3 regions of the Cytobacillus sp. EB106-05-05-XG126 genome follow, and region 1 is predicted to be linked to each of the others. Evidence: riboswitches for the same ligand, from Rfam matches in the RefSeq annotation. Region 1 holds a riboswitch; each other region holds the start of a gene.
The links. A riboswitch is a leader RNA that binds a small molecule or an ion and turns the genes downstream of it on or off. The one in region 1 is predicted to bind S-adenosylmethionine.
Positions count from the first base shown of each region.

Region 1 (3,276 bases):
AAATATTAATAATGCTGTTTATGATGTTAAAAACAACGGTGTTTTCCAGCAGATGCCCTTTCCTTGTCACAACAAGCAAAATCCCAAGCGGCAGTCCGATAAGAGCTGAAAACAGCAATGAGAATGCCACCATTTGGACCGTTTCGATTAAGGCTTCGATGATTTTTTCCTGGTTAACTAGCACGTGATGTCACTTCCTTTATTGAAACTTTTTCCTGGCTGATGTACTGAATAGCACGCCTGATTTCACTGTCCGGACCCTGGAATTCGACAATCAGGTTGCCAAATGGTGTTCCCTGTAATTCAGTAATATTTCCAAACAGGACGTTGAAGTCGATATTAAACTTTTTGGCGACCTGAGAAAGCAGCGGCTGCCCGGCAGAGTTTCCGACAAAGTTGATTCTGAATACCTTTTGAAGCCCCTGCTGTTTTTCAATTACTTGCTTAATGGAGTCAGGTATTTGATCATTCATAACCGTGCTGACAAAGTTTTTCGCTGTTTGTGTTTTTGGTGAAGAAAAGACATTGAAGACGGTTCCTTCTTCAATAATTTTTCCTGCTTCGATGACAGCGACACGGTCACAGATTTCCCTGATTACAGACATTTCATGGGTAATGATCAGAATGGTAATGTTGTATTCTTTATTTATTTTTTTCAGCAGCTGCAGGATCGAGCTGGTAGTCTGCGGATCCAGAGCTGAAGTAGCTTCATCACATAATAGAATGGAAGGCTGGGTTGCCAGCGCCCTGGCGATTCCGATCCGCTGCTTTTGCCCGCCTGACAGCTGATCGGGATAACTGTTCGCCTTGTCGGCAAGCCCCACGAATTCTAATAGTTCATGGACACGCTTTTTGATTTTATCTTTAGGGATCTTAGCCAGTGTGAGCGGCATCGCCACATTGGCAAACACGGTTTTGGAGTTTAAAAGGTTAAAATGCTGAAAAACCATCCCGATGTTTCTTTTCACTTCACGAATTTCTCTTACAGATAAAGCCGTCAGATCATGTCCGCTGACAATGACCTTTCCTGAAGTCGGCTTCTCCAGCCAATTGACACAGCGGATCAAAGAACTCTTTCCCGCACCGCTGAAGCCGATCACCCCGAAAATTTCACCCTTATTAATCTTTAAATCTATTCCATCCAGAGCAGCTACCTGCTGACCTCCGCTTTCATAGACCTTCTTTAAATTCTGAAACTCTATCATGCAGCATCTCTCCTTTGATGGTGTCAGGTACCAATACCACTTAAATGAACTGGTATAGGTGCCTGTCACCTTTTGTTATCTAATTATTCCTATGCGAAAACTAAGAATTATATCCTGAAATTTACCCCTTCCGCCAGAAGAGGTTTTTTGAAATCCTCTCCTTATCTTCCAGGCTATTCGCCTGCTGGATTTGGCACAGTGCAGTCTGCCTGCTGCCGAAGCTTCATTGGGCCAGGTCCCTCTGCTTCTCTCGATAAGAATTATTCATATGTTTATGAATAGAATCTTGATGTAGTATTTTTCCGCATAAAACAAAAACCCTCTTCTAAAGAAAGAAGAGGGCAGCATTTATCAATGGTCCTCTTCTTATCTTTCAAGCAATGCTTGCTGGATTTGGCACGGTACACTTTTGTCCGCTGCCGAGGTGTCATAGGGCCAGTCCCTCAACCTCTCTTGATAAGAAGATTTTTACTATGCGGTTGTTAATATGTTTATTACTTTACCATCTTAAAGAAAAGGATGTCAATCATATTTTTCAAATATTTTCACTTGATTCATTTTCATAAATTTCAGTAACTTCTTTAGAGCTATCTTTTCGGTGAATAATCACCACACCCGCTAGAGCGATCATCCCACCCACAATGGATAACATAGCTGGCACCTCCCCCAGCCAAATCCACGCAATGACAAACGCCATTACTGGAGTCAGATATAGAGAGCTCACCGCTTCAGACGCCCCCCCTATGGATGCAAGAAAAGCCAGGGCAATATATGGAATTACCGTCGGAAAAATCCCCAAATAGAGGACACTTAAAGTGGATTCGGCCGAAGCATGAAAGATCTCATTTCCGAGCCCGGGAAGATAAACCAGCATTAAAGCAGTCCCTGCCCATACCGTATACAATGTAAATGACAAAAATCCGTATTTATTAAAATATTTAGTCTGAAATACGAAATAGATGCTTTCTGAAATGGAAGCAAGGAGGACGAATAAAATACCGGTTTGGATCACAAACCCGCCTCCTGTACCAAGCGATATTAGTGCGGCACCCGCAAAACTGACAGCGGAACCAGTCCACCTTGCTCTTCCAAACCTTTCCCTTAAAAATAAAGCAGCCAAAGCAGCCGAAAAGATTGGAGTCATTGAGACAATCAAGCTTGCCGGTCCGGCGCTTACTGTTTTTTCTCCCATATTCAGTGCTGTATGATAAACCGTAAAACCAAGGAATCCCAGCATAAAAATAGCAGGAAGATCCCTTATATCCGGGAGGCGCACCTTCTTTACCAGTGCGAAGACACCAAGTGCAATAGAGCCAATTAATAGCCTGAAAAGGGCAAGGTGTTCCGGGGAGTACGATTCAAGCCCAGCCCGGATTCCCGGGAATGCGGATGCCCAGAGAATGATAATAGAACTATGCGCCCCGATAATCATAAATTTTTTATTTGCCATCTTCATCCCCCTTATCAGCATTTCCAGCCATTATCAGTGCTGCTTTTCAGGATAATCAATAACTGATACAATGTCCTCAACCAATTAGAAAAGAATTTTGCCAGCCAATTTTCATAAAGGCGGTTATATGGATGGATAAAGCACAATTGCCAAAATATCAGCAAGTTATGGAAACGATTAAAGGAAAGATATCCAAAGGAGAATGGCCAATCGGAAGTAAAATTCCAAGCCAGCGGAAACTGGCTGAAGAGTTTGGAGTAAACCGAAGCACCATTATCACTGCTCTGGAAGAACTTGCAGCAGATGGATTACTAGAGGGGAAAACAGGGGTTGGCACTAAGGTTATTAATAATACATGGACTCTGCTCGCTTCAAGGCAGTCTGCCAGCTGGAGTGAGTATATCGATACAGGGATACACAGAGCCAGCGAAAAAATTGTTCAGGAAATTAATGACTTAGAAAATGACCCCGCTTTTATACAGCTCAGCAAAGGAGAGCTTTCCCCAGAAATTTTCCCTGTACAAACAATGCAGAAAGTTCTAAAGGAAGCTGCTGATGAATTGAGTGAACTCGGTTATGAGGAACCAAAAGGGTTTTTGCCATTAAGACAGGCAGTCAGTG
Region 1 is NZ_JBYTDU010000003.1:320,949-324,224, reverse strand. It holds gene AC3WTL_RS14580 (methionine ABC transporter permease) at 1-184, opposite strand, end outside; gene AC3WTL_RS14575 (methionine ABC transporter ATP-binding protein) at 174-1,205, opposite strand; SAM riboswitch class I at 1,364-1,465, opposite strand; SAM riboswitch class I at 1,569-1,668, opposite strand; gene AC3WTL_RS14570 (DMT family transporter) at 1,741-2,655, opposite strand; gene pdxR (MocR-like pyridoxine biosynthesis transcription factor PdxR) at 2,787-3,276, shown strand, end outside.

Region 2 (3,276 bases), on a different contig from region 1:
TTTGCTTTGTTTATACCAGGAACTTCCAAAGGACAGCCTTTCAGCGCTGTCATGGTTTCCGCCTATGGCTACCACAGGTATATTGAGCTCTACATTTATTTTAAAGAGAATTTCATTCAGCAATTCAACAGCATCAGTCGGAGGTACGGACCGGTCATATAAGTCTCCTGCAATGACGACTGCATCCGGCTTTTCTTCCTCTACCACATTAATAAATTGATGTAAAAAATGACGCTGATCTTCGGTCATATATACACCATGGACCAGCTTGCCCAAATGCCAATCAGCGGTATGGATAAATTTCATATCTAACACCCTCTTTTCCTTGCCTGAGATTCTTTCTGCAATGTTACCATTATACCAAATCAAAAAACGGCAGTGGCTCAGCAACATTTTACAGAACATTCGTTCTAATTATATCATCAATTATTTTTAAAACACAGCATTGTTCAAAGAAAAAAGAGCCCGGCAGGCTCTCATTTATTGCTTTTTAACTTAGGAAAGTTGATCAGAATGGCAATAATACCGCAAATGCCAATTAATATTGGATAAATGGAATATGCCATGATGCTCACCGGCGAAATGGCAGCGAGCCCCGAAGCAGCGAGCATCTGTGCTCCATAAGGGATAGTCCCTTGTACAAAGCAGGCAAATATATCAAGTATACTTGCTGATTTACGCGGGTCAATCTCATATTGGTCAGCAATTTTTTTGGCAAGCGGCCCTGCAATAATGATGGCAATAGTATTATTGGCTGTAGATAGATTTGTCACAGAGACAAGCGACGCAATACCAAATTCTGCTCCCCTGCGGGATTTTATTTTGCTGGTAGCCATGTGAAGCAAGTAATCTATTCCTCCATTAACCCGGATGATCTCCACCAATCCGCCAATGAGGATGGCAATAATCGCAAGGGTCTGCATACCGGCCATTCCCTCAGCAATCATCTGCAGGAATGAAACAAACGTATAGCTGCCGTCAGCAATTCCAATCAGGCCTGCAAGAAGGATACCCCCGCTAAGCACAAGAATAACATTCATGCCGAACAAAGCTGCAGCCAATACGCCAAGATAAGGGACTACTTTTAAGAAGTTGAAATCTCCGCTGGTCACGACGCTTTCCTGACCTGCTGTTAAAATTGCAAGAATTATAGCAGTAAGAACTGCAGCAGGCAGTACGATTAAAAAATTCACACGGAATTTATCAGTCATTCTCGTTCCCTGCGTCCTGACCGCTGCAATCGTCGTATCAGAAATGACAGAAAGATTATCGCCAAACATTGCACCGCCAATTATTGCTGCCATGGCTAGAGCTACTGTAATATCTGTCTCTGCTGAAATGGCTACACCAATTGGAGCAAGAGCAACAACTGTCCCCATTGATGTTCCCATCGATAATGAAATAAAGCATGCAATGATAAAAATTCCGACCATGAGCAGATTCTGCGGGATAAAAGAGAGTGCAAGGTTCACAGTCGAATCAACCGCACCCATTCCTTTAGCCGTAGAGGAAAAAGCCCCTGCCAGGATAAAAATGATGGACATTAATATAATATCAGGATGTCCGGCCCCTTTTGTGAATATCTCTACTTTTTCCATGAATGGCTTTTTTTTATTCATTGCCAGCGCAATTCCGGCTGCTGCGGATACAATGACAATAATTGGTATGCTGTTAAAATCACCAGTTGCTATACCGCTGCCAATAAAAATAAGCAGGAAAGCGGCTAGCGGCAATAAAGCCCATGGATTGCCCTTGTTTTTCATTGAATTCTCCTTTAATAATGGATTTTCCAAGCAAAATAAAAAGACCCCTTCAAGCAAGAAGAGACCTTGATCTATCAATCGTTCTCTTCTTATCTGCCAAGCATCAATGCTTGCTGGATTTGGCACAGCGCTCTGCAGAGCCCGCTGCCGAGACATCTTCGGGCCAGCCCCTCCGTCTCTCTTGATAAGTGAATAGTATTAAATTATTCTAAAATAACTCACGTTTGAAAATTATACAGGAAACTCGCTAAACTTCAAGTACTTTTTTCTTAATGGAATTTGAATTTGAATAATGCTTAAAGGGGGAAAGACGGAGATTGAAATATAAAAAGCCGCAATGCGGCTAAAAACTAGTGAAGATCTTTAAAATTCGGCGGGGAATGGCCCTTTTTCAGCTCCTGAAAAATATCATCTGATGCTTGATGAGCAGGCTGAACGGGTGACTGCAAAATTATTTCTCCCATCAGCTTTTTAAATTCTCCAACTGTCAAAGGCTTTGCATCATCCATTAATTCATACCCAAGCTGTCCATTTGGCTCAAGTGTAGCCATTTTAACATCTGAAATTTTAGTAATACCGTTGGTTCTGAGCCTCATTTCCAGCTGATCTGCTGTAAAGCGCAATTTCCTCATATTTGCTGTTTTTAGTTTCCCATTCTCAATCACTATTTTGGATTTGCCTGTAATAAATTTTTCAATGAAATTGTATCTCACCTGCAAGTATTCCATTATAATTAGTGATCCAACAAAGATTCCAGCAGCCACGATGGTCTTCCATACACTTGTCTCAATGATAGGCTGAATGATAATGGAACCTATGGAAATCATAACTACCGTTTGCGCCAGCGTCATTTGGGAAATAGACTTCCTGCCTGCTACACGTAAAAGCAAAACTCCTGCTAAAACCAGAATCACTGATTGCCAGGCAAAATTCATCTGGATACACCTTCCTTTTTCTAATAGGGTATGGAACTGGTGGAGGAATATTCAAGTTAGCGCAAAATAAAACAGCCTGACCTAATGGCCAGGCTGTTTTTGTATGGGTGTGTCGATTATAGTTTAGTTACGTTAGCTGCTTGAGGTCCGCGTGCACCTTCAACAACTTCGAAAGAAACTTCTTGGCCTTCTTCTAAAGATTTGAAACCTTCAGATTGGATAGCAGAGTAATGTACAAATACGTCGTTTCCGTCTTCACCTTCGATGAATCCGAAACCTTTTTCAGCATTGAACCATTTTACTTTACCGTTTTTCATGAAAAAAATCCTCCTATTGGCTAGAAAAAGCCATGTGTAAATTCACCATATACACGCTTATTACTTTACGTTCATTACTCATCCAGACCATTGCCTAACGGTTGAAAAAGCAGCTAGCAAAATATAACACGATGCATAACGGCTGATTCAAATTTAGCACTTATAGAAATGATTGTCAACTATTCTGCGCGTCTTTGATAGCATTTTATCAAACTATTCCGTCTTTTTCGAGCGTAATAATTCCCAAGCTTATTAATAAAA
Region 2 is NZ_JBYTDU010000001.1:1,270,173-1,273,448, forward strand. It holds gene AC3WTL_RS06355 (exonuclease SbcCD subunit D) at 1-306, opposite strand, end outside; gene AC3WTL_RS06360 (Na+/H+ antiporter NhaC family protein) at 477-1,763, opposite strand; SAM riboswitch class I at 1,850-1,954, opposite strand; gene AC3WTL_RS06365 (DUF421 domain-containing protein) at 2,114-2,698, opposite strand; gene AC3WTL_RS06370 (cold-shock protein) at 2,815-3,015, opposite strand.
Region 2: it holds a riboswitch for S-adenosylmethionine, as region 1 does, so the genes downstream of both, AC3WTL_RS06360 (Na+/H+ antiporter NhaC family protein) here and AC3WTL_RS14575 (methionine ABC transporter ATP-binding protein) in region 1, are expected to answer to the same signal.

Region 3 (3,276 bases), on a different contig from region 1:
GCTAAAGAAGCTCCCTTTAAAGTTAAATCAATCGCCTGGCGGAATGCCAAACCGCCTCCTCTTGCCCCATCCGGATGCCCGTGTACGCCGCCTCCGGCATTGATGACACTGTCTATTCCGAAGTCTTCGAATAGCAATGGCACTAAACCCGGATGGATGCCGGCTGAGGGTACCGGAAAAGTTCTTTTGCAAAAATCCTTCCCAGTCAGGCTATCCGCAATTGATAATGCCTGTGTTTTTTCAAGGGCTACTGACCCATAAGGTGATGGGAAAAGAGACAAGTCTGCCCCTGCATACCTGAGCAGTTTGCCTAAAAGTAAAGGATAGGAGATCCCATAAACACTTGAAGCTGAAAGGGCTCCGCTGACTGCAGGATGTGCCATGATTGGCAGTTCAATCTCATCATCTTCCCTCAAAGCCTGCAATACATCGAGCCCATAAGAGAATACATTGAAAAGAAGAAGATCAGCCCCAAGAATGGATGCCTTTCTTGCCTTATCTCTTAATTCAAACGACCTGCCTGTTAAATTTACAGCATATAAGGTCCGATGGCCCGTTTCTTCATAAACCTGTCTCAACACCTTTTTTCCTTCCTTTATCCGCGCTTCTGACGGTGTAAGGCTGTTTTCAAATAAAATTTCATCGTCTTTTACAAGGTCTATGCCGCCCATAGCCTGTTCCCGCAGCTGTGAAGTCAAAAAATCCATATCTTTGCCGAGCACTCCTTTGAAGATGCTCATCAGAAGAGGCCTGTCATATACATTCAATTTTCCCCTTAACCCTTCAATCCCAAATCGAGGTCCGGGGAAAAAATTTTTTAGTTCATTGGAAAACTGTAAATCCAAAAGTTTAATCTTTCCGTCGAGAGACAGTTTCCCAAAGACTGTTGTTAATATTGCCGGTAAATCCGGACTAAAATTTACAGCAGGATAGGCGATCTTAATAATTGCTGCTGTTTCCTTACTTTTTGCATCTTTTGTAACGGTTTCAACAGAAACGACCCTGCCTTTATGCTTCGCCATCTGCTGCTTTTCAAGCTCCGGCAGATGGGTCCATGATCCCACCGTTAAACCTATAGCAATCTCCTCCGCTTTTTTCTCCGGATTATGTTTTTCATCATGTATTAGGTACACTGCAATAATTTCGCTCATGAATCTTCTTCCTTTCAATATCAAAGAATGAGAAAAATAAAAAACCTCTTCAAATAAGAAGAGGTTAGCATAGCAATCTAACATCTTCTTATCTTTCAGCTATAAGCTGCAAGATTTAGCACCGTGCTTAAGTTTAAGTCGGTTGCCGGGCTTCATAGGGCTAGTCCCTCCGCCTGCTCTTGATAAGAAAACGAAATCTATTATTCAGTTAATTTAGAAATTTAATTAGAATTATGACAGTGCTTAATACTTTTGTCAATTTAATTTTTGAAAAAATTAAAATAGGTCTAATTTTTGCATTCGCCTTACCGCTTCTTTAAGTCTTTCTTCAGATGTCAGCAAACCGGCTCTCACAAATCCTTCTCCAAATTGGCCGAACCCATTGCCTGGTGCAACTGCAATATGCGCTTTTTCCAGGAGATACTCAGAAAACTCTTCAGATGTAAATGATTCCGGGACCTTAAGCCATGCAAAAAAGGAGCCTTGAGGAGCTTGTACATCCCACCCGATTTCCCTGAGACCGGAAATGAATGTATTTCGTCTGGATTCGTAGATCGAATTCAACTCTTTTACACAATCCTGTGAGCCTGACAGAGCAGCTGCCGCAGCTTCCTGAACAGCTCCAAACAAGCTGACGTAAAGATGATCCTGCATCAGGTTCAGTGCTGCAATAACGCTTGCATTTCCAGCGGCAAACCCTACTCTCCAGCCAGCCATATTAAAGGTCTTTGAAAGAGTATAAATTTCAATTCCGACCTCTTTTGCCCCTTCTGCCTGAAGAAAACTTACAGGTTTTTTTTCATCAAATCCAATACCGCCATATGCAAAGTCATGAACGATGCAAATACCATGCTTTCGGCTCAATTCGACTGTTTCCTGAAAAAAATCAATGTTTGCCACTGCTCCAGTAGGGTTATTTGGATAATTAAGAAACATTAATTTGGCTGAATTAAGCTTTTCAGCAGGCAACTCACTGTAAACAGGCAAGAAGTTATTTTCCTCTCTCAGAGGCATTGTTACCATTTTTGCTTTAGCAAGCGCAACTCCTGACCAGTAATCAGGATATCCCGGGTCGGGAACCAATACGCTGTCCCCGGGATTTAAAAGGCATTGAGGAATTTCAACAAGCCCTGCTTTTCCTCCAAAAAGGATGGCTATTTCAGTATCGGGGTCCAAATCCACATTATATTCCCTTTTATAAAAGTCAGCTGCTGCCTTTTTAAAATACGGGTAACCCTGAAAAGGAGAGTACTTATGGTTTTGAGGGTTTTCGGCTGCACTTTGAAGACGCTTGACAATATGCTCCGGGGTAGGCAGATCAGGATTTCCCTGTCCCAGGTTGATGACATCATGACCCTGTTCAAGCTTTTTCCCCACCTTAGCTGTCAATGAGGCAAAAAACTGTTTTGGCAGACTTTTTAATAGTTCTGATTGCGAATAATTAATCAAATTGATCACCTGCTTAAAAAAAATGATTGAAAATATAGTCACAAATGATATAACGTAAATGATAAGTTGTAAAGTAAAATTTAGAAAATTTCTATCTATCGGACTAATCATAACATAAGGAAAAGATGATTGCGGGGGAGTTAAATGAAATTAAAGGTTGCCTGTTTACAAATGGATATTGCCTTTGGAAAACCTGAGAAGAATTTTATAGCGGCTGAAGCCATGATTCATAAAGCGCTCAAGTCTAATCCGGACGTTTTGGTTCTTCCGGAGCTTTGGACGACAGGCTATGATTTGACCAGATTGGATGAAATTGCGGACCAGGATGCAGCCTTCGCACTGGCTTTTTTGAAAGAGATTGCTCAAAAAAATAAGGTCCATCTGATTGGCGGTTCTGTTGCAAAGAAAACAGCTGAGGGCATTTACAATACGCTGCTGATTGTAGATAACAATGGAGACCTTATACATGAATACAGCAAGCTGCACTTATTTAAGCTTATGAATGAGCATCTCTATTTGAAAGGAGGGTCAGCCAGAGGAGAATTTTCTCTGGACAATAGGAAATTTGCAGGAATGATCTGTTATGATATCCGTTTTCCTGAGTGGATACGGTCCCATACAGCGGAAGGGGCAGAAGCTTTATTCGTAGTAGCACAATGGCCATTGGCCCGGCTTT
Region 3 is NZ_JBYTDU010000001.1:1,804,272-1,807,547, forward strand. It holds gene AC3WTL_RS08955 (2,3-diketo-5-methylthiopentyl-1-phosphate enolase) at 1-1,151, opposite strand, end outside; SAM riboswitch class I at 1,237-1,340, opposite strand; gene AC3WTL_RS08960 (pyridoxal phosphate-dependent aminotransferase) at 1,428-2,600, opposite strand; gene AC3WTL_RS08965 (carbon-nitrogen family hydrolase) at 2,745-3,276, shown strand, end outside.
Region 3: it holds a riboswitch for S-adenosylmethionine, as region 1 does, so the genes downstream of both, AC3WTL_RS08955 (2,3-diketo-5-methylthiopentyl-1-phosphate enolase) here and AC3WTL_RS14575 (methionine ABC transporter ATP-binding protein) in region 1, are expected to answer to the same signal.